4 regions of the Nonomuraea sp. NPDC049709 genome follow, and region 3 is predicted to be linked to each of the others. Evidence: riboswitches for the same ligand, from Rfam matches in the RefSeq annotation. Region 3 holds a riboswitch; each other region holds the start of a gene.

Region 1 (7,043 bases), on a different contig from region 3:
TGGCCCGCGACGAGATCGGGCCGATCGGCGGGGCGGCGGCGCTCATCGCGGTCTTCGCCATCATGATCATCCTGCTGGCCGTGCTGGCGCTGGTCGTGGTCAACGCCCTGGCGCAGTCGCCGTGGGGTGTCTTCTCCATCGCCATGACCATCCCGATCGCCCTGTTCATGGGGTTCTACCTGCGGGTGATCCGGCCGGGCCAGGTCGTCGAGACCACGGTGATCGGGGTCGCGCTGCTGATCCTGGCGATCGTGGCCGGCGGGTGGGTGCAGGACTCGAGCTGGGCGCCGTTCTTCACGCTGAGCCCGTCGGCGCTGGCGCTGTGGCTGATCGCGTACGGGTTCGTCGCCGCCGTGCTGCCCGTCTGGATGTTGCTCGCGCCGCGCGACTACCTCTCGACCTTCATGAAGATCGGCACCATCGTGCTGATCGCCATCGGCATCGCCGTCACCGCGCCTCCGCTGCAGACCACCGCGTTCACCGACTTCGCGTTCAACGGCAAGGGGCCGGTGTTCGCCGGGTCGCTGTTCCCGTTCGTGTTCATCATCATCGCCTGCGGGGCGCTGTCGGGGTTCCACTCGCTGATCTCGTCGGGCACCACGCCGAAGATGATCCAGAAGGAGACCCAGGTCCGGATGATCGGCTACGGCTCCATGCTCATGGAGTCGTTCGTGGCCATCATGGCCATCACGGCGGCCTGCGTGCTGACCCCCGGGCTCTACTTCGCGATGAACTCCCCGGCGGGTGTCGTCGGGGCCACCGTGCAGACCGCCGCCGAGGCGGTCACCAACATGGGCTTCGTCATCACGCCCGAGGAGTTGCAGGCGGCCGCGGCGGCCGTGCAGGAGGAGACGCTGATCGCCCGGACGGGCGGCGCGCCCACGCTGGCGGTGGGCATCTCGCAGATCTTCTCCGGGTTCCTCGGGGGAGCGGGGCTGCAGGCGTTCTGGTACCACTTCGCGATCATGTTCGAGGCGCTGTTCATCCTCACCACCGTCGACGCCGGGACGCGGGTGGGGCGGTTCATGCTCCAGGACACGCTGGGCAACCTGTGGAAGCCGATCGCGCGGGTGAGCTGGTGGCCGGGGCTGGTCGCCTCCAGCGCCGTGGTCGTGGCGGCCTGGGGATATTTCCTCTACCAGGGCGTCAACGACCCGCTCGGCGGCATCAACCAGCTCTTCCCGCTGTTCGGCATCGCCAACCAGCTCCTGGCGGCCGTCGCGCTCACCGTGGCCACGACCCTGCTGATCAAGAGCGGCCGGCTCAAGTGGGCCTGGGTGACGGGGGTGCCGCTGGCCTGGGACGTGGCGGTCACGCTGACCGCCAGCTACCAGAAGGTGTTCTCGACCGACCCCACGCTCGGCTTCTTCGCCCAGCGTGACCGCTATCAGACGGCGCTCGACCAGGGACAGCTCCTCGCGCCCGCCAAGACGACCGGCGCGATGCAGCAGATCGTGATCAACTCCACCGTCGACGGCGTCCTGGCGGCGCTGTTCGCGATCCTGATCATCGTGGTGATCCTCGACGCGGCGCGCGTGTGGATCAAGGCGATCAGGACGCGGGAGCCGCTGCCGGACACGGAGGCGCCGTTCGAGGAGTCCAAGATCCTCGCCCCGGCCGGGCTCATCGCCACCCGCGAGGAGAAGGAGATGATGGCCAAGGCGCCGTGACCGTCAGGGCGCGAGCCACCGCTCCGTCGGCCAGGTCTCGCGCCGCCAGGCGCTGTCCCAGAACATCCACTCGTACGCCGCCGCCCGGCCGTAGGCCTCCCCCATGGCCTCGCGGGTGGCCGGGTCGGCGGCGGCGGCGAGCCGGTCGGCGATGCCCTTGGCCAGCTCGACGGAGGCCGCGAAGGCCGGGTCCGCGTAGGTGGAGATCCACTTGACGTACGGGTGCTCCGGGGTGGCGTACTTCAGCAGCGCCGTACCGACGTCCTGGTAGATCCAGAAGCACGGCAGCACCGCCGCCGCGATCACCGGGTAGGGCGCGGTGAGCGCCGTGGCCTGCAGGAACGACGCGTACGCCAGGCACGTCGGCGACGTCGCCAGGCCCTTGGCGTCGGCGCCGAGCTCCTCGGCGTAGCCGGCGTGCAGCATGCGCTCGGCGGCCAGCGCGGTGTGCGCGCTCTGCGCCCAGAACGCCGCGTCGGCAGGGTCGGTCGCCCGCACGGACGCCGTGGCCAGCGCCTTGGAGAACGCCTCCAGGTAGCGGGCGTCCTGCACGATGTAGAAGCCGAACCGGTCGGGGTCGAGGGTGCCGTCGCCGAGCGCGACGAGGAAGGGGTGCTCGTGGATGGCGCGCATCAGCTCGGCCGTGCGCTGCCAGATGTCATCGCAGAACATCGCGTCTCCTTGGGAACGGCAATCCGGGGGCGGCAGTCTTGGGGGCGTGCTCACCAGATGGCGTGGAAGTGGTGGACGGGGCCGTGGCCGTGCCCGACGCCGAGCGTGTCGGCCGCGCGCAGCGCGCCTCCGTCAGGTAGGTCTTCGCCGCCCGCACCGCGCCCGGCCAGTCGTCGTGGCGGGGGCGCCCGTGGTGGTCTGCGCGACCAGCGCCGTGACGACCGTCATGCCGTAGGCGCCGAGCGCGGAGAAGGTCTTCAGATCGCCCTGGATGCCGGCGCCGCCGCTGGGGTCGGTGCCCGCGATGGACAGGACTCTGGGTGCGTCGCTCACCGAGATGACGTCCCTTCGCTAGTGCGAACTAGATCAGGTTCGACGGGTGTGATCTCAGCCCGGGTCTCCGGGCACCCCGCGTCAGTCGCCCACTGTAACAGGCGCTCAGCCGCGCAGCTCCGGGGGGAAGCCGGTCCAGCGCAGCTCCACGGGAAGGTGACCCATGTCGTTGAAGAAGAGCAGCGAGGGCGGCCGGCCGGGGGCGTAGCGGATGGCGGTCAGGGCGGCGTTGGCGTGGTTGAGCCCGAGCCAGCGCCACTCCGGGGCGTCCTGGGCGGCGCGGACCAGCCAGCCGATCAGGAAGTTGTGCGTGACCACGAGCTCGTGGCGGGTCCCGTTCACCGTTTGGCCCACTGGGCCGGTGAACAGGTCGAGGGCCTCGCGGGCCAGCTTCGGCTCCGCCCCGGGGAACCGGGCGAGGAAGCCGAGGAAGTGGTCGGCGTACTCGGGGGGCAGCTCCTCCCTGGCCGGCAGGTACGGCACGTAGTCGCCGGCGGCCTCCGACACGCGCAGCGGGACGCCGGGGAGGTGCTCGCCGATCAGGCGGGCGGTCTCGGCGGCCCGGGGGAGCGGCCCGTGGTGGACGGCGGCCAGCGGGACGCCACGGAGCCGCTCGCCGAGCAGCGCGGCCTGGCGGCGGCCGGCGTCGGTGAGGCCGCTCTCGTCCGGGGTGGCCTCGCCGTGCCGGGTGAGGTAGAGGTAACGCGTCATGGGGATCATTGTGGCCCGCGAATGTTGACCACACGTTCGAGTGTCGGCATCGTAGGGCGGGTGGCCGCTGATGAGACGCGCGACGGGGTCGCCCTGACCAACCTCGACCAGCCGTTGTTCGACGGTGCCGGCGCCACCAAGCGCGACCTGGTCGACTACCTCGACGCGGTCCGCGGCCGCATCCTGCCTGTCCTGCGCGACCGCGCGCTCTCGGTCATCCGCGTGCGCCCGGGCCAGGAGCCGTTCGTGCAGAAGAACCTGCCCAAATACGCCCCCGACTGGGTGCGCTCGGTGTCCGTGTGGGCGGACGCGTCGCGCAGGCAGGTGACGTACGCGCTGTGCGACGACCGGAGGACGCTGCTGTGGTTCGCGAACCAGCGGGCGGTGGAATACCACCCGGCGCTGTTCGTCGGCGACCACCCCACCCACATGATCCTCGACCTCGACCCGCCGGAGCACGACGACTCCTTCTCGCTGGCCGTGCGCGGCGCCTTCCTCGTCCGCCAGGCCCTCGACGACGCCGGGCTGAGCGGGGCGGTGAAGACCAGCGGGGCGAAGGGCGTGCACGTGTTCGTGCCCGTGGCCGAGGGCACGGCGCCGGACGACCTGGCGGCGGCCACCCGGGCCCTGGCCGCCCGCGCCGAGCGGGTGGACCCGGCGCTGGCCACCACGGCGTTCATCCGCGAGGACCGCGCGGGCAAGGTCTTCCTCGACTCCACGCGCGCGGGCGGCGCCACGGTGGCGGCCGCCTACAGCCCCCGCATCCGGCCGGGCGTGCCCGTCTCCTTCCCCGTGGCCTGGGCCGACCTCGACCGCGTGGCGCCGGCCGACTTCACCATGCGCACCGCGCCCGGGCTGCTGGCCGAGGGTGATCCGTGGGCCGACCACATGCCCGCGCCGCAGCGGCTGCCGGACGACCTCATCGCCGAGGGGCACACGATCCCGGTCGCCCGCGTACAGGCGATGCACGAGGGCAAGCGGCGTGCCCGCGCCCGCCGCGCGGAGTAAATGTCCGGAATTTGCCGCATTAGTGGGTCTTCTCAGGGGTTCCTGGCCGGGTTACGTTCCGGTGGCGGCGGCTCGGGGGAAATCGCCGCGATCTCCGGTCTGTTCCTGGGGGAACCCCTATGCGAAGAATGCTCATCGTTCTGATCGCCGCACTCTCCTTACCGCTGACGATGGCCGCGCCGGTCAACGCGGGCGGGCTCGACGACGTGTTCGCCAAGCTCCTTGTCAAGCAGGTCAAGGGGGCCAACGCCAAGAAGCACCTCGACGCCCTGCAGGCCATCGGCACCGCTAACGGCGGCAACCGCGCCGCCGGCACACCCGGCTACGACGCCTCGGTCGACTACGTGGCGGGCAAGCTGCGCAAGGCCGGGTACAAGGTCACGCTCCAGCCGATCAACTTCGTCGAGAGCTGGTCCGAGAACTCCCCGCCGGTGCTCGACCTCACCGCGCCGACCTCGAAGTCGTTCGTGCCCAACCAGGACTTCTTCACCTTCCAGCCCTCCCCGGCGGGCGACGTGACCGCGCAGGTCCAGGCCGTGGACGTGACCCTGCCGCCGACCCCGGCGCCCAGCTCGACCAGCGGCTGCGAGGCGTCGGACTTCGCCGGCTTCGTGGCCGGCCGGATCGCTCTCATCCAGCGCGGCACCTGCGCGTTCGCCCAGAAGATCCGCAACGCGGGCTTCGCCGGGGCCTCCGGGATCATCGTGTTCAACGAGGGCCAGCCGGGGCGGACCGACGCGTTCCCGCTGGACATCGGCGAGTGGCGGGCCGGCGTGCCGATGGTGTTCGCCAGCTTCGCCGTGGGCAACGAGCTGGCCGCCACCGCCGGGGCGACCGTCCGGCTCAAGGTCGACTCCAACCTCGTGCTCGGCACCAACGACAACGTGATCGCCGAGTCCCGCTTCGGTGACCCGCGCAACGTCGTCATGGTGGGCGCCCACCTCGACAGCGTGCCCGCCGGGCCCGGCATCAACGACAACGGCTCCGGCACGGCGGCGATCCTGGAGGTCGCCGAGGAGATGGCGCTCTACCCGGTCAAGAACAAGGTTCGCTTCGCCTTCTGGGCCGCCGAGGAGATCGGCCTGCTCGGCTCGGACCAGTACGTGGAATCCCTGTCGGAGGCGCAGCGCGACCGGATCAGGGTGTACCTGAACTTCGACATGGTCGCCTCGCCGAACTACGCCTACAAGCTGTACGACGGGGACGACTCGGACAACGTCGGCTCGCCGGCCGGCCCGCCCGGATCGGCCCAGATCGAGCAGCAACTCGCGGCCTACTACGACTCGCGTGACCTGCCCACCGTCGGCACCGACTTCGACGGGCGCTCCGACTACGGGCCGTTCATCGCGGTCGGCATCCCGGCCGGTGGCATCTTCACCGGCGCGGAAGGCATCAAGACCGCCGAGGAGGCGGCGCTGTTCGGCGGCACGGCCGGGGTGGCGTACGACGTCTGCTACCACCAGGAGTGCGACACGATCGCCAACGTCAACGCCACGGCGCTCGACGTGGACGCGGACGCGATCGCCGATTCGGTGGCCCGGTTCGCCTTCAACTTGCGGGCCATCCCGCCCCGGCAGGCGCCGCAGGCGGCGGCCGCCCTGTCGGCGGAGGCGGCTGAATGATCTCGTGACGCCCGGCCGGGTGGGAGGTCGTTCCACCCGGCCGCGGCGTCATCCCCGGAACTCCGGCGGCTCCAGCGGGGAGGGCGTGGAGCCGAGCGGGTCGGACCAGGTCGTGGCGTTGACCACGTACGCGTGCGGGTCCCACCCGCCCCTCAGCCCGATGGGGTCGGCGGTCGCGTAGCAGCCGGCCTCCGGGTCGTAGTGGCGCAGGAAGTTGTAGTGCAGGCCCGATTCGGCGTCCTCGTACTGGCCGGGGAAGCGCAGCGGGCAGTCGGTCCCCGACGTGATCGCGCCCGGGGAGGCGCCCCAGAGCGTGTGCCGGAGCCGCCAGGCGACGTTCCCCTCGGCGTCCACGAGCTCGGCCGGGGTGCCGATCAGGTCCGTGGCGATGGCGTAGAACCGCTCGTCGGTGCCCTCCTGGGGGATGGCCGTGCGCTCGGTCTGGCCCAGCGGGCGGAAGGAGCCGGGCGCCCAGTCCCAGGCCGTCACGCGGTCCTCGCACGCCTGCTCGGCGAGGGTGAGGCCGTCCCACGCGAAGTCCGTGCGCTGCGAGCCGTCGGCGCGTTCCTTGGCGATGCGGCGGCCCAGCGGGTCGTAGAGGTAGCGCCAGCGGGTCCCGTCCGGGGCGGTGACGGCGGTCAGCCGGTCGTCGGCGTCCCAGGTGTAGTGCCAGGTGCGGGGTTCGGACGACAGAACCCCGCGCTGGCGCAGGATCGTACGGCCCTGGCGGTCGTACTCGTAGCGGGTGCGGCCCGCCTGGCGGACCATGGTGCCGGTGTACGCGCGCGGGCCCCGGGCGTCCGCCGGCTCGGGCCAGTGGGCGTCGGTGATCTGGCCCGAGATGTTGTAGGTGTAGCGCTCCGACCAGCCCGTCCCGTGGACGGCGGTGACGCGGCCGACCGGGTCCAGGTCGAAGCGGCGGCGGCCGCCGGGCAGGTCGTCGATCTCGGTGAGCCGGCCGTCCCTGCGGTAGCCGTACGTGCGGCGCTGGACCACCCGGTGGGCCGGGCCCCTGGCCAGGGTCTGG
Region 2 (7,043 bases), on a different contig from region 3:
CGGCGGAGTGGTCGTGCGCGGCAGCATCCGGTGCGCCTCGACCGCAGCCACGAGCATCGCGGTCGCGTCCGCGGGCCGGTCGTGCGGCTCGCGGGCGGTCGCGTGCGCCACCAGCGTGTCGATCAGCGGCGGCACCTCGGGCACCACCGACGACGGCGCCGGCACGGTGTCGTGGACGTGGCGGTAGGCCACCGACATCGGCGTCTCGCCGTCGTACGGCTGCTGTCCCGTCACCAGCTCGAACAGCATGATGCCCGCGGCGTATACGTCGCTGCGCACGTCGGCGGCGCCGGTGGTGACCTGCTCCGGCGCCATGTAGCCGATCGTGCCGATCATCACGCCGGTACGGGTCTGGTTGGTCGCCTCGATCGCCCTGGCCAGGCCGAAGTCGACGACCTTGACCCGGCCGTCGTCGGTCATCAGGACGTTTTCCGGCTTGACGTCGCGGTGCACCAACCCGGCCTGGTGGGCTGCGCCGAGGGCGGCGAGCACCGGGATCATGATCTCGAGCGCCTCACGGGCCGGCAGCCTGCCCCGCTCGCGCAGGATGTCGCGCAGGGTCCGGCCCGGGACGTATTCCATCGACAGGTAGACGACGTCGTTGTCGGTGCCCTGGTCGAAGACGTGCACCACGTTGGGATGGGAGAGGCTGGCAACCGACTTGGCCTCGCCGATGAACCGCCTGACGAAGGCCGGGTCCTCGGCGAGCGAGCGGTGCATGACCTTCAGCGCCACCGTCCGGTCGAGCCGGATGTCCAGCGCGAGGTAGACGGTCGCCATACCGCCCCGGGCGATCCGGCTCTCGATGCGGTAGCGCCCATCGAGGAGCCGCCCGACCAGGGGGTCCGCAGTCGTCGTATCCACCCCGCTGAGTTTACGGGCGTTTTGCCACTGGCAGGGCCCGGGCGCCCGAAACCGATGCGGAGACGTTCCCGTTGGAACGTCCCAGCTTCCGGCGAAGCGGACACGACCCCTCCCAGGTCACGACGGCCACCGGGGTCACGGGCTCCTCCGGGGTCACGGCGTCATCGGGGAGGACGCCTCGGCGTAGCGGCGGCGCGGGATGCGGCCCGCCTGCCGCGCCAGCCGCCCGGCGACCACGGCGCCCTTCATGGCCGCCGCCATGAGGTCGGGCCGCTGCGCCCTGGTGACGGCCGTGGCCAGCAGCACGGCGTCGCAGCCCAGCTCCATCGCCTGCGCGGCGTCGCTCGCCGTGCCGATGCCCGCGTCGAGGATCACCGGCACGCCGGCGGCCTCCACGATGAGCTCGATGTTGTGCGGGTTGCGGATGCCCAGCCCCGAGCCGATCGGCGCCCCCAGGGGCATCACGGCGGCGCAGCCGGCCTGCTCCAGCCGCCGGGCCAGCGCCGGGTCGTCCCCGATGTACGGCAGCACCACGAACCCGTCCGCCACCAGCCGCTCGGCCGCGTCGAACGTCTCGATCGGGTCGGGCAGCAGCGTCCGCTCGTCGGCGATGACCTCCAGCTTGACCCAGTTCGTGCCCAGGGCCTCCCGGGCCATCCGGGCCGTCAGCACGGCCTCGCCCGCGGTGAAGCAGCCGGCCGTGTTGGGAAGCACCTTGATGTCGCGCCTGTGCAGCACGTCCAGCACGGAGCCCCGCGAGCCAGGGTCGAGCCGCCGCATCGCCACCGTGGTCAGCTCGGTCCCCGACGCCGCCAGCGCCTGGTCGAGCACCTCAAGCGAGGGCGCGCCGCCGGTCCCCATGATGAGCCGGGAGGAGAACTTCTCCCCGGCGATGATCAGATCATCCACCTTGCACCGCCGTCAGAACCTCCACGCGGTCACGGTCGCGCAGCGCCGTCGAGTCCCAGGCGCCGCGCGTGACCACCTCGTCGTTCACGGCCACGGCCACTCCGGTGGTGACCGCGGTCAATATGCGTACGGCCTGCGCCACGGTGATGCCGTCGGCCACCTCGTGCGCGGCCCCGTTGATGCTAACAATCATGAAATTTCCCGAAATCTCCCCGGCGTGCACAGGGCCGCCAGCTCGCTCTCCTCGCCCAGCAGAATGGCCGTCGTGAGCGGGGCGAGCAGCACGCCGCCCCGGTGGTGCCCGGTCGCGAACGCCAGCCCCGGTGTCCCGCTCGGCCCGATGACCGGCAGGTTGTCCGGTGTCCCCGGCCGCAGCCCCGCCACCACGTCGGCGACCTCCAGCTCGGTGACGCCCGGCACCAGCTCCCTGGCGTCCCGCAGCAGCTCGTAGAGCCCGCCGGCGGTCACCCGGGTGTCGAACCCCAGCTCCTCCTGCGTGGCCCCGACCACCAGCTCGCCGTCGCCCCGGGGGACCAGGTAGACGTACGAGCCGTGCACGGTTCCGCGTACGCACCGGCCGAGCAGCGGCTGCGGCGAGCGCAACCGCATGATCTGCCCCTTGACCGGCCGCACCGGCACCTCGGCCAGCTCGGCGCTCCAGGCCCCGGCCGCCACGACGACCCGCTCGGCCCGCAGCTCGGCGGGGTCGCCGTCCAGGCGCACGCCCGTGACCGCTCCTCCTTCGCGGCCGCCCTCGCGCAGCAGCCCGGTCGCGCGGGCCCTGACCAGCGGCACGCCCCTCCGTTCCAGCGCGGCCAGCAGCGCCGCCGTCACGCGGCGCGGGTCGACCCAGGCGTCACCGGCCGCCAGCAGCCCGCCGCGCACGGAGGGAGCCAGCATCGGCTCCAGCCGGCGGCACTCCCGCCCGGTCAGCCGCTCGACCGGCAGGCCCAGCTTGTCCATGAACGCCGCCAGCTCGTCCAGCGCCGCCAGGTCGTCGGCCCCGAACGCCACGTCCAGCGTCCCGTCCGACCGGAGATCCAGCCCTCGCCCCGCGCCGGGCCGGTTCAGCCCCTGCCCCTCGCCAGGCCGGTTCGGCCCCTGCTCCGCGCCCGGTCCGGTGGCTTCGTCCAGGCCGGCGTCGGCGGAGAGCTCGGCGGCGAAGGCGGGCCAGCGGCGCAGCGAGGCCATACCCAGCCGCAGCAGCGGCGCCTCGGTGTAGGTCACCTCGCTGACCGGGGCCAGCATCCCCGCCGCCGCGTGTGAGGCCCCCGTGCCCGGAGCCGGGTCGACCACGGTGACCTGCCGCCCCGCACGGGCCATCCGCCAGGCGACGGAAAGCCCGACGACCCCGCCACCCACGATCACGTCCACATGCGCTCCCTTCGCCGGCATGATCCGGATCAGGTGTCTTGCGGTCGAAGGCCCGGTGAAGCCTTCCTCTCAGCCCGGTTACGGCCGGACTCCCGCGCGTCTTACATCCACAGCCTACGGCCTCGGTGCGACGTCCATGCACCGCCCCCGTTATGGTCATGAACGTGAAGCATGTCGTGGTGGTGGGAGCGGGCCTGGCCGGAGTGCGTACGGTCGAGGCACTGCGCGGGCGCGGGTTCGACGGCCGGATCACCCTGATAGGCCAGGAGCGCCATCGCCCCTACGACCGCCCGCCCCTGTCCAAGGCCGTCCTGGCCGGCGACGCCGACTCCAGCTACGTCGAGACCGACCTCGAGTCCATGGGCGTCGACTTCTGGCCCGGCGTCAGCGCCAAGTCGCTGCGCGCGGGCGTCGTGGAGACCACAGAGGGCGAGCTCGGCTACGACAGCCTGGTCATCGCCACCGGCGCCGAGCCGATCAGGCTGCCCGGCGACGGCCCCCAGCACGTGCTGCGCACCATCGACGACGCCCACGAGCTCAGGGCCATGCTCGTCCCCGGCGCCCGCCTCGCCATCGTCGGCGCCGGCTGGATCGGCGCGGAGGTGGCCACGGCGGCCCGCCGCGCCGGCTGCGAGGTGACGGTGATCGAGTCCGCCGAGACCCCGCTCGCGACCGCCGTCGGCACCGAGATCGGGGCCCGCACCGAGCGCTGGTACGACGGCATCGACCTGCGGCTCGGCACCATGGTCGACTCCGTGGACGAGGGCGGCGTGCGGCTGGTGGGCGGCGAGTTCGTCGAGGCCCACGCGGTCGTCACCGGCATCGGCGTGCGCCCGGCGGTCGAATGGCTGGCCGGCGCCGACATCGACCTCCACAACGGCGTCGTCACCGACGAGCACCTGCGCGCCTCGCTGCCGAACACGGTCGCCGTGGGCGACTGCGCCGCCTGGTGGTCGCGCCGCTGGCAGGTCAGGCTCAGGGTCGAACACTGGGACACCGCGCTCAACGCCCCCGAGGTCGCCGCCGCGACACTGCTGGGGGAGGAAGCCGTGTACGATCCGGTGCCATACTTCTGGTCCGAGCAGTTCGGGCACATGGTGCAATACTCCGGCCACCACCCCGCGGGGGAACGGCTGGTCTATCGAGGAGAGCCCGAGGGCAAGTGGTCGGCCGTCTGGCTCACCGCCGGCGACACCCTCGCCGCGGTGCTCGCCGTGGACCGGCCGCGCGACCTCGTACAGGGGCGGCGGATCATCGAGGCGGGCCACCGCCTCGACGCGGAACGCCTGGTAGATCCACAAGTCCCCCTACGGGATTGTGTTGTTTGAGCAAGGACGGCATGTGGTAGTTGTGGTTTCGTGACGCTTTCTGTTGCACAGATCGACCGGGAGACCGAGCAGCTCGTCGACGAGTGGCTCACGCTCCCCGAAGTGGCCTCGCGCCTTGACCTTTCGATCGGGCGGGCCAAGCAGCTCCTCAAGGACCACAAGCTCCTCGGCGTGCGCCGCGGGAGCGGCGGGCCACAGGTGCCCGCGGTGTTCCTCGATGGGAAGGACGTGATGAAGGGCCTGCCCGGCACGCTGACCGTGTTGCAGGACGCCGGCTACGACGATGTCGAGTCGCTGCGCTGGCTCTTCACCCCAGACGAGTCGCTGCCCGGATCGCCCATAGAGGCGATCAAGGCCGGCCGTCATACCGAGGTCAAGCGGCGTGCCCAAGCCCTCGCTTTCTGAGGCCCGCCTCTATCTCTGCACAGACGGCCGCCGCGACCGCGGCGACCTGGCAGAGTTCCTCGATTCGGTGCTGGCCGGGGGCGTGGACATCATCCAGCTGCGGGAGAAGGGCCTGGAGGCTCGCGAAGAACTCGCGCTCCTCGAGATCTTCCGCGACGCCTGCGACCGGCACGGCAAGCTACTGGCCGTCAACGACCGGGCGGACATCGCCTACGCCGCCCGGCCCGACGTGCTCCACCTGGGGCAGGACGACCTTCCTGTGACGGTCGCGCGAGAGATACTCGGCGACGACATCGTCATCGGACGGTCCACCCACTCCGCCGCCGAGGCTTCCGCCGCGGCCGTGGAGGAGGGCGTCGACTACTTCTGCTGCGGCCCCGTCTGGCCCACGCCCACCAAGCCGGGCCGCCCGGCCCCCGGCCCGCCGCTGCTCAGGCACGCGGCGTCGCTGGGGACGTCGCGGCCGTGGTTCGGGATCGGCGGCATCGACCTCGCCAACCTCGACGAGGTGATGTCGTACGGCGTGCGCCGGGCGGTGGTGGTCCGGGCGATCACCGACGCCGACGACCCCGGGGCCGCGGCGGCGGAGTTCGCCAAGCGGCTGTCGGCCCGCTGACCGCGAGGCGCCCGCCCTGACAGCGGGCGCCTCCAACCGGTCCCGGCGGGTCCGGCCCCGGCTCCGCGGTCCTGGCCTGCCCGATCGCCGCTTGCCCGGGCCGCCGCTGCGCCTGGCTTCCGCGCCTGGCTTCCGCGCCCGTCCTTCGGGCCCGCTCTTCGGGCGCCGTCTCCCGGGCGTCACGTCCGGGAGGTGTGGTGGCGGGCCCGGGGCCCCCGGCCGGTGTTCGCGCGCCGCTTTCCGCGCCTGGCCGTCGCGCCGCGCCTCCTTCGGACGTGGCCTGTCCGGTCGTCGCCTGTGCCCGGGGTCTGTGCGCAGTCTCCGTGCGCAGTCTCCGTGCGCAGTCTCCGTGCGCTGCGTACGTGCGGTGTGTTCGGGGAGCCGAGGCCGTCGGCCCGTTACGGCGCGTCGGGTCCAGCCGCGGTGGCGGGGCCGTGGGGAGCGGGGTGGTCAGGTTTTGCGGGAGGTGGCGGCGATGGCGAGGTCGGTCAGGGCGGCGCGGGAGTCCGGGGTGACCGGGGCCGCGTCGAGCGCCGCCAGCGCCTCCCCCAGGTAGTCGCCGATCAGGTCCTCGCACTCCTGCAGCGCACCCGTGTCGTCGATGATCTGCCGCAGCGACTCCACCCCGCGCTCGTCCAGCGCCGGATCCCCCAGCAGCCGCCGCACCGTGGCGGCCTGCGCCGGGGAGGCGGCCGCGAGCGTGCGCGCCACCAGCATCGTGCGCTTGCCCTCCCGCAGGTCGTCCCCCGCGGGCTTGCCCGTCTGGGCCGGGTCGCCGAACACCCCCAGGATGTCGTCACGGAGCTGGAACGCGATCCCGACCCGCCTGCCGTAGCCGGTGCACAGCTCGTCCATCCACGGCGCGAGCTCCCGGGCGGCGAGCACCAGGCCGAGCCTGAGCGGCTGCTCCACCGAGTATTTGCCGCTCTTGTACAGCGCCACCCGCAGCGCCGAGTCGAACGTGTTCTCCCCGTGCGCCTGCTCCAGCAGGTCGAGGTATTGCCCGCACATCAGCTCGGTGCGCATGTGGTCGTGGACCGGCTGGGCGGCCTCCAGCGACTCGCGTGGCAGGCCGCTGGCCCGCCACATCTCGCCCGACCAGATCAGCAGCAGGTTGCCCAGCAGGATCGCGGCGCCCTCGCCGAACTGCTGCGCCGAGCCGTACCAGCCGGACTTCTCGTGCATCGCCTGGAAGCGGCGGTGCGCGGACGGCATGCCTCTGCGCAGGTCGCTCTTGTCCATCACGTCGTCGTGCACCAGCGCGCTGGCCTGGAGCAGCTCAAGAGAGGCGGCGGCGCGGAAGACGCCGGGCTCGTCCGTGCCGCCCGCGCCGCGCCAGCCCCAGTAACAGAACGCCGGACGCAGCCGCTTGCCGCCGGACAGCAGCTCGTCGGCCGCCGTGCGCAGCGGGGCGAACTCGGGGTCGCCGCCGGGGGGCAGCTGCCGTTCGACGAACTCTCCGAGGGCACGCTCCACCTGCGTGCGCAAGGTGTCCATGCCGGCGGCGTCAGTGGTCATGTCATGAGACTAGTGGCCGGATGTACGCG
Region 3 (7,043 bases):
ACTCAGTTACTGCGAAGGCACCGTGGACGACGACTACGACGTACGCCAGTGGGACACCCGCGAGGACTGCGAGGTCCGGCAGATCCTCGACCGCATCGCGGACAAGTGGTCGCTGCTGGTGATCGCCCTGCTCGACTGCCAGAGCCTGCGCTTCACCCAGCTCCGCCGCGAGATCGACGGCGTCAGCCAGCGCATGCTCAGCGTCACCCTGCGCCAGCTCGAACGCGACGGCCTGGTCACCCGCACGGTTCACCCCGTGGTGCCGCCCCGGGTGGACTACGCGCTGACGCCGCTCGGCCGTACGCTGCACCAGACCATCAAGTCCCTGGTCACGTGGACCGAGGAGCACCAGGCGGAGATCGCGGAGGCGCGTGCGGCCTACGACGCGCGGCGCGAGATGATGGAGCCATGACCGTTCCTGAGATCGAGGCCAACGCCGTTCCCGCCGACGCTTACCTGCTCGACGTCCGCGAGCAGGACGAATGGCTGGCCGGGCACGCGCCCGAAGCCGTGCACATCCCCATGACGCAGATCCAGGGCCGGGTCGACGAGGTGCCCGGCGACCGGACGATCTACGTCGTGTGCCGGGTGGGCGGCCGTTCGCTGCAGGTCGCGGCCTGGCTCAACCAGCTCGGGCGCGACGCGGTCAACGTCGGGGGCGGCATGCAGTCGTGGGAGTCCGCGCGTCGGCCGATGGTCAGCGAGACGGGCCAGGAGCCCTTCGTGGCATGAGGGGGCGTTGAAGCCCCCACTATGGCGTTCGCCCGACATTGAGGCGTCATTAGGGCGCAAACTACAGAGCCGGCTGGTCGTGCGGATCCCGGCCGGTCCATCGCCGCCCGCCAGTTGGTGACCGCGATGCGGCCTGCCGTCGATCTGGCAGGCGATCCAGTGGTGTGGCGCCGACCGGCTCGGCCACGGCGTCCGGATCATCGACGACATCGCCTTCACCTCCGACGGCGAGGCCGAGCTCGGCAGGTTGGCGGCGTACGTCCGCGATCTCCGGATTTCGCTGGAGATGTGCCGAGCAGCAATCTCCAGACCGGTGCCGCCCCGTCGATCGCCGACCACCCGATCGGCCTGCTCATCCAGCTTCGCTTGCGGGCCACCGTCAACACCGACAATCGCCTGATGAGCGGCACCTCGATGACCCGCGAACTCGCCCTGCTCGCCGACGCCTTCGGCTACGGCCTGCCCGACTTCCGCTGGTTCGCCATCAACGCGATGAGGTCCGCCTTCATCCCCTTCGACGAACGCCTGGCCATCATCGGCAACGTCATCAGGTCCTGGTACGCCGACCAGCTGAAAGCCTAAGAGTCAGCGGCTCAGTTCCACCCGTTGTCTACCTTGTAGCTGATTTGGACACCCCGGATCCCGCCTTCTCGGGCGTAGACACGCAGCGATAGGTAGGCATACTTTATGCGCTTGGTGCTGGTGCGGGTGATGGTTCCGAAGTTGGTGCCGTGGGTGCCGCAGCCGTTGCTGTCCGACCTCCAGGCGCTGTGCCCCCTGGTTCCGTCCATGTGAACCCAGACAACCTGGGCCTTCACCGGAGCGTTGTCGCCGGGACAGATGTCGCGCACCGTGAAGTTCCGAACGACGATCTTCTTCCGGTTGGCGAAGCCGATGGTCGCCCGGACGGACCCGCCACCGTTGTCGCGATAGGGGGCCACGTAGGCGGAGGCCACTTCGTCTTCCGCCTGCGCCGGGCTTGGCACCAGCAGTCCGCTCAATACTGCGATGCCCAGCGCGGCGCCCAGCATGCGTGTCTTCAACAGTCCTCCAGCAAGAGATGTTTCGGTTGGTTCGGTTGGCCGTGGGGCGTGCGCTTCAGCCCTTCCGCGTGGCCGGCGGGGGGAGATGTGCGAGGTATCGCCTCGTGGCGGATCGCGACGAAGAGCGGCGATCGATGGTGCGGGGGCCCTGCGTGAGCGTCAGGTCTGGAAGGTGAACGTCCCGCGCAGGACGGTGTCGCGCCCGCTCCAGTAGCTCTCGTGGACGGCCCGGTAGGTGACGTTGTCGAAGGCGGGGAGCACCGCGCAGGTGGCGCCGGGGTGGCGGATGTTGTCGTCTCTGATGACGATGGGCTTTCCGATCACGCCCGGGCGGGTCAGGGTCACCTTCACCCAGGCCGTCCCTGTGGTGTCATCGGCCCGGACGCACAGTTCGTTGGCAGGGTCGGCGTAGCGGACGATCCCGTCGCCGACATCCCGTTGGAAACTCGCCGCCAAGGCCGGTTGCGCGAGAATGACGCTCGCCACCGCGACAGCGACGCCGACGGTGACCGTTTTGAGCGGGTTCATCGTTCTTCCTTCTCTCGGACGGAGATCAGCCCGCCGGAGCGCCTGGTGCCAGGGGGTGGAATACGGCCTCTGACGAGGCTTGTGACATGAGCGATCCCGGCGGCCCGAGGTGCACCGGAGTGATCGTCGCACTCGCCGGCAGCAGCGTGGAATACGACCGGAATACGCCTGGTCACCCGGCATCGAGAGATGACTTCGGGCGGAACCCCTTTGCCGGGGGCGCCAGTCTTCGCAGTGATGCTGAAGGAGTTGGGGGGTGACGACGATCAGCGGCCAGATGCGCCGGCAACCCAGCTGATCGTCAGATTGCACGATCTCCGGCCGCTGTCGCCGTCGAGTTTCCAGTGATGTACAGCGTCAGGCGGTCGGATCCAGGAGGATTCGCACGCGCGAAGTCGAACGTGAGTGCGTAAGGCATTGAAGAATGCGTGCGTGGGCAGCCCGCCGACGCGGTGCGAGAGGCCTCTCCGGCTGTTCATCCGTCGTGCGGGCGGTCGGTTCGTACGGCCACCGAGTACAGCTACCGCCACGCACGTAGCTGTACTCCTGCGGACCTGCACGGACTCTCCCGAGGGCGCGATGGCAGCTACCCGGTGGTGGCCGATCTAGGACGAATGGTGCATCATGGGGGCGCGAGCTGGGATGATCCCGGCTTCGTGTACCAACCCCCCGCGGGAGCTTGGGGCAACCAGGCTGAGAGGGTAGCTACTGCTGCTGCCGACCGCATGAACCTGTCCGGGTAATGCCGGCGTAGGGAGTGTGCGATGACGCATGGCGTCGAAGAAGTTCCGCTGACCCTCGAAGGCCGCCCGCCGAAGACCCTCGGTGTGCTCGACCAGGGCGCTCTCTGGGCGAACCTCGGGGTCAGCCTCCTCGGCTTCTCCGGAGCACTGCTGCTGCTCAACCCGCTCGGCAACGCCCCGCTCAGCCTGGCCGCGGTGCTGGTGGCCACGGTGGTGGGCAGCCTGATCGGCACCGCCATGGTGGGACTGTCCGCCATCCCCGGCACGCAGACCGGGCAGCCGTCGATGGTGCTGCTGCGCGGGCTGTTCGGGGCCAGGATCTCCTACGTGCCCACGGTGCTGAACATCGTGCAGATGATCGGCTGGGGGGCCTTCGAGCTCTGGGTGATCGCGAAGGGTGCCACCGCGATCTTCGGCTCGGTGCCGTACCAGGTGTGGGTGGTCGTGGCGGGGGTGCTGACCACCGCGCTGACGATCTGGCCGCTCGGGTCGATCCGGCTGCTGCGCCGGTACGTCACCGTCGGCGTGATCATCGCGATGATCTGGTTCACGGTGTTCTTCCTGCGCGACGCCCCCTCTCCCGAGGGTGGGAGCTGGACGGCCTTCCCCGCCGCGGTCGACTACGTGATCGCGCTCTCGGTGTCCTGGGTGCCGATGGCCGCCGACTTCGCCCGCCACTCGCGCTCCAGCAGGGCCGCCTTCACCGGCGTGGTCGGCGGATACACCCTGGCCCAGGTGGCGTGTCTGGGGCTGGGCGTGTACGCGGTGGCCCTCGCGGGCGCCGCCGGGGTGCAGGCCGACCAGACGTCGGTGTTCGGGCCGTTCGTGGCGGTGCCGCTGGGCGCGCTGTTCTTCGGCATCCTGGTCCTGCGCGAGACCGACCAGTCCTTCGCCAACGTCTACTCCACCACGGTCTCGCTGCAGAACCTGATGCCGCGGATGGACCGGCGCGTCTTCTCCGTCGGCATCGGCGTGCTCACCGTGGTGATCGCCCTGCTGGTGGACGTCACCTCGTACGGGGTGTTCCTCGGCGTGATCGGGGCGGTGTTCGTGCCGATGTTCGCGGTGCTCGCCGTGGACTACTTCCTGCTGCGCCGCGGCGCGGGCTGGAACACCGCGGAGGACGCGCCCTCGCGCTGGTCGATGTTGGTGCCGTGGGCGCTGGGCTTCGCCGCCTACTGGCTGACGACCTCGACGCCGACGATCCCCCAGTGGGACTCGTGGTGGGCGGGCGTGCGCGAGGTCATCGGTTTCGTCCGGCAGCCGTGGATGAACGGCGCCCTGGGCGGTGCCTTGGTGGCCGCGCTGGTGACGCTGCTCATCGGGCTGCTGGCCCGGCGGTCCGCCGCTCGACGTTGAGCAGGTGCTGCTTGGCGGCCGCGCCCCCCGCGTAGTCGCCGAGCGCGCCGTCCTCGCGCACCACCCGGTGGCAGGGCACGATCACGCAGATGGGGTTGGAGGCCAGCGCGTTGCCGATCGCCCGCAGCGCCCGCGGCCGGCCGATGCTCTCGCCGATCTGCTCCAGCGTGGTGGTGGTGCCGTAGGGGACCGCCATGGTCTTCTGCAGCACCGTGCGCGCGAAGGTCGTGGCCAGCGTCAGGTCCACCGGCGTGGCGAACGCGCGCAGCCGCCCCGAGAAGTAGGCGTCGAGCTCTCTGCGTACGGGGTCGAGGCGTCTCGCGTCGGGCCCGATGAACCGGCCCACATGCCTGCTGACCAGCTCGAAGACGTCGTTTTCCGGCTCGAAGCTGCAGGCGGCGATGCCCTTGCCGGTCACCGCCAGCACCAGCCTGCCCACGGCCCCGTCGTAGGTGCCGAAGGCGATGTCCGGTGGTGTGTCACCCCGATAGGTGCTGGAGGTCACCCGCAGCAGGGCATCGAGATCGTTGCTCGACATACCCCTCACCCTCCCACCCGCCAGGAATTACCGTGACCGCAGCGTATCGGACGGATCGCCCGACGCACCCACCGCGCCACGTGCACTATGGAGGTGTGGGGGACGAATGGGCCGGTAGTGACGATGAGATCGCTCGCGCGGCGCTCGCCAGCTCGCCCAACGCCGTCGTGGCGCTCGATCGGGACCAGAGCGTGCTGGTGTGGAACGCCGCGGCCGAGCGCGTGTTCGGGTGGCCGGCGGAGGAGCTGCTCGGGCGCAGGGCGCCGATCGTGCCGGACGAGCTGACCGCCGAGCACAACGCCGTGCTGGAACGCGTACGCACGGGGGAGCCCGTGTCGCTGCGCACCAAGCGCGTGCGCAGCGACGGCACGGTGCTCGACCTGCGGGTGGACATCAGCGCCCTGCGACTGGGCAACGCCGTGGGCGGCTACGTGTGCGTCTACCACCCCGCCCGGGCCGACGAGGTGGCCAGGAACCGGATGGCGCGCCGGGCCAGGCTCGTGCGCCGGCTGACCGACGTGGTCGGCGACATCAACTCCGAGCTGGAGCTGTCGGCCGTGCTCGACCGGATCTCCGCCAACCTCACCGAGCTCACGGGGGCGGACGCGGGCGGGTTCGTGCTGATCGAGGGTGACAGGTTGCGGGTGGTCAGCACGTACCAGTTGCCGGACACGATCAGGGGCACCACCAGCGACCTGCGTACGAGCCTCGTGGACAAACTCTTACGCACCGGCAAGACCGTGATGCTGGAGTCCGACGGGCTCGACGACCTGGTGTGGGCGCGGCTCAACGGCCTGCACACGATCGCGCTCGGCCTGGCGGCCGTCGGCGGGCGCCCGTACGGCGCGCTCTACTCGCTGTTCGCCCGGCGCAGGCCGGGACACCTGGAGCTGGAGCTGCTGGAGCTGCTGGCCGGGCACGCGGGGATCGCCGTCGGCAACGCGGTGGCCTACCAGGAGGCGGTGCGGCAGCGGGCGCACGAGCGGGCCGTGTTCGACGCCAGCGCCGACGGCATCGCCGTGCTCGACCAGGCCGGCCACGTGGTGCGGTGGAACCCGGCCGCCGCCGAGCTGACCGCGTTGCCCGCCGCGTCCGTGATCGGCGGGCCGCCGCCGTTCCCGCTGCCCAAGCCGGGCGAGAAGGTCACCTCACAGATGGACAACGGGCGGTGGCTGGACGTGGTGAGCGCGCAGATCGAGGAGACCGGCGAGGTGGTCGTCGACTTCCGCGACGTGACCGCGGCCAAGGAGCTGGAGGAGGCCAAGGACCTGTTCCTGGCCACGACCAGCCACGAGCTGCGTACGCCGATCACGATCGTGCGGGGGTTCGCCAGCACGCTGGACTCGCGCTGGGACAAGATGGGCGACCCCGAGCGCCGCTCCGCCGTGCACACGATCGCCGAGCGGGCCAGGTCCCTGGGCGAGCTCATGGACCACCTGCTGCTGGGCGCCAGGGCCGGGGCGGACGAGCTCAAGGTGCGGATCGAGGAGTTCGACCTGGCCGAGCGGATCGACGCGGCCACGCTGGGGCTGCCCGCTCTGTCGGACCGGCACCGGGTCGAGGTGGTCATGCCGGACGGGCTGCCGTACGTGCTGGGCGACGCGCTGGCCACGGACATCGTCCTGGGGCAGCTGCTGGAGAACGCGTTCAAGTACTCGCCGAAGGGCGGCCTGATCAGCGTCGAGGCGTGGCCGGAGGACGACAACGTCGTCGTGGTGGTCGACGACGAGGGGGTCGGCATCGCCCCGGCCGACAGGGAGCGGATCTTCGAGCGCTTCGTCCAGGTGGACAGCGGCGACCGAAGACGGTTTGGTGGAGTGGGGCTCGGTCTCTACATTGTCCGCAGTCTCGCCAGGGCGCAGGGCGGAGATGTCAGCGCTCATCCGAGGCCTGGAGGAGGCACCAGAATGCGGCTCGTGCTGAGATGCGTTTCCACTATCGGATCCGACACACCGATGCGGTAACGAGGTGGTCACGGTTGAGCTGATCTATCGTCCAATGTGTACAAGCTGTGATCGAGATGCGGTTTCTGGGATTGAGTAACGGGGCATTTCGGTCGTACCGGGGAGTGTTCCCGCGGGGGGCACAGGTAACGGGGAG
Region 4 (7,043 bases), on a different contig from region 3:
CTGGTGGGGTTTCCGTCCTGTCTCCGTGGGTGCCAGTGCTTGAGCTGGTGGGTGCGTGGATGGGGTGGGTTGAGGAGGCTCGGCGGGCTTACGGGCTAACCGTGCGTGTTCGAGGGTGATGGCAGTCTGACCTGGGGCGTGCGTGTGTGGGCGGGTTGTTCCGTACGCTGGCCGCATCACCTCTCTCGAAAGGCTGGAAAACGTGCGCAGCTCGATCTTCGGCAACCTCGACCCCCAGCAACTGCCCCCCGGCTTCGCCCTGGAGAACGGGAAGATGCTCCGCGTCCAGTTGCCCCACGAGGTGCTGGCCAAGCAGGGGTCCATGGTCGCCTTCCAGGGGCAGATGGACTTCGACTACGAGGGCGCCGGCAGCCTCGGGAAGATGTTCAAGAAGGCCATGACGGGCGAGGGCGGCTCGCTCATGCGCGTACGCGGCCAGGGGCTGCTCTATCTCGCTGACAACGCCGACGACATCCACCTGTTCTACCTGGAGAACGAGGGCATCACGGTCAACGGGCGCAACCTGCTGGCCTTCCAGCCGCAGCTCTCCTGGGACATCCAGCGCGTCCAGGGCGCGGGGGTCGCGGCCGGCGGGCTGTTCAACACCACGGTCACCGGGACGGGGTGGGTGGCGGTGACCACGCATGGCACGCCGGTGCTGCTCGACGCGGCTCGCATGCCGACGTTCGCCGATGGTCAGTCGGCGGTCTGCTGGAGCGCCGGGCTGGAGATCGGCGTCAACCGGACGATGAAGGTGGGGGCGTTGATCGGGCGGGGGAGCGGGGAGGCCATGCAGCTGGCGTTCAGGGGGCAGGGGTTCGTGCTGGTGCAGGCCAGCGAGGGGGCTCCCGTGGTGACGGCCGCCAAGTGACCGCTGCCCCGGCCGCCAAGTGACCGCCGCCCCGGCCGCCGGGTAGACAGGTAATTAGCTAATTGCCATAATGCCTTTGTGCTGGACGTCGACCTGGTCAAGGCGCTGGCCAATGACAAGAGGCTGCTGATCCTGGAGTGGTTGCGCGACCCCGAGCGGCACTTCCCGCCTCAGCGCGACGGCGATCTCGTACGCGACGGGGTCTGTTCGCTGTTCATCGCCGACAAGCTCGGCGTGAGCCAGCCCACCTGCGGCGAGCATCTCAAGGTGCTGGCCAAGGCGGGGTTGATCCGCGGCCGCAAGATCAAGCAGTGGGTGTTCTACCAGCGCGACGAGGGCCGGATCGCCGCCGCTAAGGAGTTGTTGAGCAGTGACTGGTGAGCCGAACGCCGCCTACGAGCGCCTGATCGCCGACATGGACGCCGCCGGGGCGCGCTACCGGGTGATCGACCACGCGCCCGAGGGACGTACGGAGCTGGTCAGCGCGTTGCGGGGGCACCACGTCGCGCAGGCCGCCAAGTGCCTGATCGTGATGGTCAAGGTCGGCAAGAAGCAGACCCGGCACGTGCTCGCCGTCGTGCCCGGCGATGCCCGGCTCGACCTGCAGGCGGTCAAGGCGCTGCTCGACGGCACGTACGTGGCCTTCGCCGGCAAGGAGAAGGCCGAGGAGCTGGCCGGGAGCGTGAGCGGGACCGTGCTGCCGTTCAGCTACGACCCCCGGCTCGAGCTGGTCGCCGATCCCTCGCTGCTGAACCGGCCCGAGCTGTACTTCAACGCCGCCCGGCTCGACCGCTCCGTGGCGCTGGCGACTGACGACTACGTGCGGCTGGCGGCGCCCCGGATGGCGGCCATCACGCTGAGCAACTAGGCGTGGGGGCCGTGTTGGTGCCGTTCCAGGAGGCCAGGAAGCCGAACGCGGTGGAGGCCCCGGGCGCCAGCAGGCCGTTCCAGCCCGCGTTGCGTACCGTCACCGAGGAGCCGCTCGCGCTCAGCGCGCCGCCCCAGAGCTGGCTGACCTGCTGACCGTCGGCGAACGTCCACGCCACCGTCCACGCGTTCATCGGCGTGGTGCCGGTGTTCCTGACGGTGACCTCGCCCTGGAAGCCGCCCTGCCACTGACCGGTGTTCTTGTACGTGGCCGTGCAGCCGCCGGGCGGCGGCGGGGTCGTGGTGGTGACGGTGGGCGTGGCGGTGCCGGACAGGGCCTCGACCAGGGGCGGGTACCACTTGTCGGACATCTTCTGGTCGCCCGCGGCGTTCGGGTGCACCCCGTCGTAGGTGTCGGTGGCCGTGCTGAAGCCCGTCCACTGGTCCACCACCGTGATCGGCGACTGCGCGGTGCTGGTGGCCGCGGCCCAGGCGGGGATGGCGTTGTTGAAGTTCACGGCCCGCTGGGCGCAGTCCGCGCAGGAGGACGGGTTCATCGGGATGATCTTGGCGACGAGGATCTTCATGCCGGGGTTGCTCGCCCGCATCTGGTTGACGAGCGTGGTGAACGAGCCGAGGATCGTCGCCGGCGCGATGTTGCTCCACACGTCGTTGGTGCCCAGGTGTATCAGCACGACGTCGGGTCGGGTGGCGGAGAGCCAGCCGGGCAGCAGGTTCTGGTTGGCGATGTTGGTGGCGAGGTAGCCGCCGTGGCCCTCGTTGTCGCCGTCGTGCGCGACCCCGCAGCCCTGGGGCGGGAGGGTGCCGACGAAGTCGACGTTCGTGTGGCCGGCGCTCTGGAGGCGGTTCCAGAGCAGGGCCCGCCAGCAGCCGGGGGATCCGGTGATCGAGTCGCCCAGGGGCATGATCCTGGTGGCGGCGGCGCCGGCCGATGCGGTGGTGGCGAATAACACCGCGGCGGCCAGGGCCAGCATCGCGGCCAGCGCGGCGCCGGTCTTGGGCATCGTCTGCTCTCCCGTCGTAGCCTGCGCAGATCGTAGGAGCGCGGGCTCGCGGCGGAAAGGGAGACGATCATCGCGAGGGCGTGACCTGGGGCGATACATGTAACTTTCAGGCGCGGACCACGGCCAGGGGGCAGGGGGCGTGGTGGAGCAGGGCCTGGCTGATCGAGCCGATGAGCATGCCCGCGAGCTGGCCGTGCCCGCGCGAGCCGACCACGAGCAGGTCGGCGCCGGAAGCGGCCTCCTTGAGCACCTCCATGGGGTGCCCGTGGACGACCTCCGCCACCACGTCCACCCCGGGATGCCGCTCCCGGTGCGCGGTCAGCGACTCCTTCAACCTCCGCAGCGTGTCCTGCTCGCTCTCCCGGTCGGCCGGCTCGAAGCCGCTCACGTGCGGCCAGGCCCACGCCTGTACGGCGTGCAGCCGGGCGCCGCGCAGCTCGGCCTCGTGGAAGGCGAACTCCAGTGCCCGCCCGGCGCCGGGCGAGCCGTCGGTCCCGGCCACGATCTCGCCGCGCGGGGTGTCGGGGCGCCCGTGGATCAGTACGACGTTCGTACGCGCGTGCGCGGACACCCCGTACGCGACCGACCCGACCAGCAACCCCCGGACGCCCCCGATCCCGCGGCTGCCGACGACCAGCAGCTCGGCCCCCTCGGATGCCTTGACCAGGGCGGAGCGGGGATCGCCGGGCAGCAGGACGCCCTCCACCCGCACCTGCGGCCACTCCCGGCGGGCCCGCTCCTCAGCCGAGGTGAGCACCGTGTTCGCGCCGTCGCGCATCCACCGGGCCACCTCCGCGTAGCGGACGGCACCCTGCTCGCACACCCACTTCGGCACGGCGTGCGCGATGGTCAGCGGCGCCTGGCGAAGCTCCGCCTCGGCCGCGGCCCAGCCGGCCGCCTCAAGGCCGGTGCGGGAGCCGTCCACCCCTACGATGATCACGACCCAGCCCCCTCAGGACAGCGCGTAGCATTCCACCTCGGCGCGGCGGAACGGCAGCCCCTGGGCCTCCGAGTCACGGACGCACGCGCGTTCGGACCTGCTGAGCCGGAGCGTGCCGCAGACGGTCACGCCGGAGTAGGAACGGCAGTCGAGGCCTCTGTCGGTTCTGCCGACGCGGTACATCTCTCTGACCGCGGCCCGGCATTTCGCCTTCCCGGTGTCGGCGTAGCGGCACTGGGCGATCAGGGTGTCGTACTGTTCCTGGCTTACTTCGTGCTGATCCATGCCGTCCCCGGCGGCGGCGGTGGCGCCGGACGCGGCCATCACGACGAGTAGTCCTGCGACAGCGGCGATTCTCTTCATGTTTCCCCTGATGGGGAGCCTACCGCCGAGGGCGCTCGTCAAACCTCGCCGCGCGGGTTTGGGCCGGGGGCACATCTGGGTACGATCTTCGCCGTCCAACGCGGGAGCCCGGTGGAGACCGGGCTGAGAGGACGGCTGACAGCCGCCGACCGCCAGAACCTGCTCCGGGTAATGCCGGCGAAGGGAGTTTGCGCGATGACTGACGCGCGCTTCACCAAGATCTACCGCGGCGACCTGCGCGTGCCGATGCGCGAGGTGCGACTGTCCGACGGCTCGGCGGTGACGCTGTACGACACCTCGGGCCCGTACACCGACCCGTCCTTCCGGCCCGACCTCCGGCAGGGGCTGCCGCGCCTGCGTGAGGGGTGGATCCGCGAGCGCGGGGCGGCGGGCGAGCCGGTCACGCAGGTCGCCTGTGCCCGGCGCGGGCTGGTGACCAGGGAGATGGAGTTCGTGGCCGTGCGCGAGGGCGTCACCCCCGAGTTCGTCCGGCAGGAGGTCGCGGCGGGCCGGGCCATCATCCCCGCGAACGTCAACCACCCCGAGTCCGAGCCGATGATCATCGGCCGCAACTTCCTGGTGAAGATCAACGCCAACATCGGCAACTCCGCCGTGACCTCCTCCATCGAGGAGGAGGTCGAGAAGATGACCTGGGCCACGCGCTGGGGCGCCGACACGATCATGGACCTGTCCACCGGCGACGACATCCACGAGACGCGCGAGTGGATCCTGCGCAACTCGCCCGTCCCGGTCGGCACCGTGCCCATCTACCAGGCGCTGGAGAAGGTCAAGGGCCGGCCGGAGGCGCTGTCGTGGGAGGTCTACCGCGACACGCTGGTCGAGCAGTGCGAGCAGGGCGTCGACTACGTGACCGTGCACGCGGGGGTGCGGCTGGAGTTCGTGCCGCTCACCGCCCGCCGCAAGACCGGGATCGTCTCGCGCGGGGGCTCGATCATGGCCGCCTGGTGCCTGGCGCACCACCGCGAGAGCTTCCTGTACGAGAACTTTGCCGAGATGTGCGAAATCCTGGCCCGCTACGACGTGTCGTTCTCGCTCGGCGACGGGCTCAGGCCCGGCTCGATCGCCGACGCCAACGACGAGGCCCAGTTCGCCGAGCTGCGCACGCTCGGGGAGCTGACCGCGATCGCGCGTGAGCACGACGTCCAGGTGATGATCGAAGGCCCCGGGCACGTGCCCATGCACAAGATCAAGGAGAACGTGGACCTGCAGCGCGAGCTCTGCGACGACGCGCCCTTCTACACCTTGGGCCCGCTGGTGACGGACATCGCCCCCGGTTACGACCACATCACCTCGGGCATCGGGGCGGCCATGATCGGCTGGTTCGGCACCGCCATGCTCTGCTACGTCACCCCCAAGGAGCACCTCGGCCTGCCGGACAAGGACGACGTCAAGACCGGCGTGATCACGTACAAGATCGCCGCCCACGCCGCCGACCTGGCCAAGGGACACCCGCAGGCGCAGGCGTGGGACGACGCGCTGTCGGACGCGCGGTTCGAGTTCCGCTGGGAGGACCAGTTCGACCTCTCGCTCGACCCCGACACGGCACGGTCCTTCCACGACGAGACGCTGCCCGCCGCGCCTGCCAAGACCGCGCACTTCTGCTCGATGTGCGGGCCCAAGTTCTGCTCGATGCGGATCAGCCACGACATCCGGGAGGCGGGCTTCGCGGAGAAGTCGGCCGAGTTCAGGCAGCGCGGCGGCACCGTCTACGTCGATCAGCCCGGCAAAGTCTCCCCGCCGACCGGGGCCAGCACCTCGCCGGTGTAGTACGACGACATGCGCCCGGAGGCGAAGAACACGTACGAAGGGGCGATCTCGTCCGGGTCGGCGGGCCGCCCCATCGGCACGTGCTCGCCGAACTTGCCCACCTTCTCCTCGGGCATCGTGGCCGGGATGAGCGGCGTCCACACCGGCCCCGGCGCCACGGCGTTGACCCGGATGCCGCGCTCGACCAGGTTCTGGGCCATGGAGTAGGTGAAGGCGTTGATGGCGCCCTTCGTGGCGGCGTAGTCGATGAGCGACTTGTTGCCGCGCAGGCCGTTGATCGAGGAGGTGTTGACGATCGCGGAGCCCTCCCGCAGGTGCGGGAGGGCCGCCTTGGTGACGCGGTAGTAGCTGTGGATGTTGACCGCGAACGTGCGCTCCCACTGCTCGTCGGTCAACTCCTCCAGGCCGCTCACCGGCGCCTGGTAGGCGACGTTGTTCACCAGCACGTCCAGGCCGCCCAGCTCCGCGACGGTCTGCTCGACGACCGACGCGCAGTGGGCGCCGTCGGCCAGGTCGCCGGGCAGCAGCACGCAGCGCCGGCCGGTCTCCTCGACCAGCTTGCGGGTGTGGGCGGCGTCCTCGTGCTCGCTCAGGTACGCGATCGCGACGTCCGCCCCCTCCTTGGCGAAGGCCACGGCGACCGCCCGGCCGATGCCCGAGTCGCCGCCGGTGATGAGGGCCTTCCTGCCGCTCAGCAGGTCACGGCCCACGTAACCGCGCATCTCGTCACGCGGCTCCGGCGCCATCTCGCCGGTACGACCCGGGTACGGCTGGGTCTGGGGTGGTGGTGTTTCCGACATGAACAGCGGCCTGCCCGTGTTCGGGTATGGCTAACGCCAGCGGATCGCCTACTTCACGAAGCCCTGTGACCTCAGCCAGTCGCGGGCCACCAGCACCGGCACGTCGCCGTCCACGTCCACCTTGGCGTTGAGGTCGCGCATCACGTCGTCGGTCAGCCTGGCGCTGATGGGAGCGAAGATGCGTGCGATCTCCGGGTGCGCGTCGGCCAGCTCGCGCCGCAGGGTCACGGCTGCGTTGTACTGCGGGAAGAAGCGCCTGTCGTCCTCCAGCAGGACCAGGTCGAGGGCCTTGACGCGGCCGTCGGTCGTGGTGACCATGCCCATGGCACACTGGCCGCGGGCGACGGAGTCGTACAGGACGCCGACCGAGACCCGCCGCACGTTCCCCC

The links. A riboswitch is a leader RNA that binds a small molecule or an ion and turns the genes downstream of it on or off. The one in region 3 is predicted to bind thiamine pyrophosphate.
Region 1: another riboswitch for thiamine pyrophosphate. It lies ahead of AB0J69_RS21975 (bifunctional hydroxymethylpyrimidine kinase/phosphomethylpyrimidine kinase); the one in region 3 lies ahead of AB0J69_RS00730 (cytosine permease).
Region 2: another riboswitch for thiamine pyrophosphate. It lies ahead of AB0J69_RS56710 (FAD-dependent oxidoreductase); the one in region 3 lies ahead of AB0J69_RS00730 (cytosine permease).
Region 4: another riboswitch for thiamine pyrophosphate. It lies ahead of thiC (phosphomethylpyrimidine synthase ThiC); the one in region 3 lies ahead of AB0J69_RS00730 (cytosine permease).

The regions. Positions count from the first base shown of each region.
Region 1 covers NZ_JBFANM010000020.1:145,886-152,928, reverse strand. Annotated here, with positions in the region: gene AB0J69_RS21985 (carbon starvation CstA family protein) at 1-1,670, shown strand, start outside; gene AB0J69_RS21980 (TenA family protein) at 1,674-2,342, opposite strand; partial or broken gene AB0J69_RS21975 (bifunctional hydroxymethylpyrimidine kinase/phosphomethylpyrimidine kinase) at 2,529-2,675, opposite strand; TPP riboswitch at 2,669-2,764, opposite strand; gene AB0J69_RS21970 (histidine phosphatase family protein) at 2,781-3,386, opposite strand; gene AB0J69_RS21965 (ATP-dependent DNA ligase) at 3,447-4,394, shown strand; gene AB0J69_RS21960 (M28 family metallopeptidase) at 4,514-6,016, shown strand; gene AB0J69_RS21955 (DUF6531 domain-containing protein) at 6,065-7,043, opposite strand, start outside.
Region 2 covers NZ_JBFANM010000118.1:14,091-21,133, forward strand. Annotated here, with positions in the region: gene pknB (Stk1 family PASTA domain-containing Ser/Thr kinase) at 1-864, opposite strand, end outside; gene AB0J69_RS56700 (thiazole synthase) at 1,018-1,725, opposite strand; gene thiS (sulfur carrier protein ThiS) at 1,766-1,966, opposite strand; gene AB0J69_RS56710 (FAD-dependent oxidoreductase) at 1,963-3,147, opposite strand; TPP riboswitch at 3,137-3,253, opposite strand; gene AB0J69_RS56715 (FAD-dependent oxidoreductase) at 3,306-4,475, shown strand; gene AB0J69_RS56720 (Rv2175c family DNA-binding protein) at 4,506-4,880, shown strand; gene thiE (thiamine phosphate synthase) at 4,858-5,496, shown strand; gene AB0J69_RS56730 (polyprenyl synthetase family protein) at 5,947-7,014, opposite strand.
Region 3 covers NZ_JBFANM010000001.1:137,878-144,920, reverse strand. Annotated here, with positions in the region: gene AB0J69_RS00755 (helix-turn-helix domain-containing protein) at 1-412, shown strand, start outside; gene AB0J69_RS00750 (rhodanese-like domain-containing protein) at 409-732, shown strand; partial or broken gene AB0J69_RS00745 (adenosine deaminase) at 863-1,314, shown strand; gene AB0J69_RS00740 (hypothetical protein) at 1,326-1,775, opposite strand; gene AB0J69_RS00735 (hypothetical protein) at 1,935-2,303, opposite strand; TPP riboswitch at 2,965-3,077, shown strand; gene AB0J69_RS00730 (cytosine permease) at 3,068-4,405, shown strand; gene AB0J69_RS00725 (methylated-DNA--[protein]-cysteine S-methyltransferase) at 4,365-4,943, opposite strand; gene AB0J69_RS00720 (ATP-binding protein) at 5,039-6,907, shown strand.
Region 4 covers NZ_JBFANM010000022.1:153,779-160,821, reverse strand. Annotated here, with positions in the region: gene AB0J69_RS23610 (AIM24 family protein) at 203-871, shown strand; gene AB0J69_RS23605 (winged helix-turn-helix domain-containing protein) at 950-1,252, shown strand; gene AB0J69_RS23600 (YbaK/prolyl-tRNA synthetase associated domain-containing protein) at 1,242-1,739, shown strand; gene AB0J69_RS23595 (cellulose binding domain-containing protein) at 1,723-2,763, opposite strand; gene AB0J69_RS23590 (universal stress protein) at 2,870-3,703, opposite strand; gene AB0J69_RS23585 (hypothetical protein) at 3,716-4,066, opposite strand; TPP riboswitch at 4,157-4,269, shown strand; gene thiC (phosphomethylpyrimidine synthase ThiC) at 4,262-5,854, shown strand; gene AB0J69_RS23575 (SDR family oxidoreductase) at 5,803-6,654, opposite strand; gene AB0J69_RS23570 (glycine betaine ABC transporter substrate-binding protein) at 6,703-7,043, opposite strand, start outside.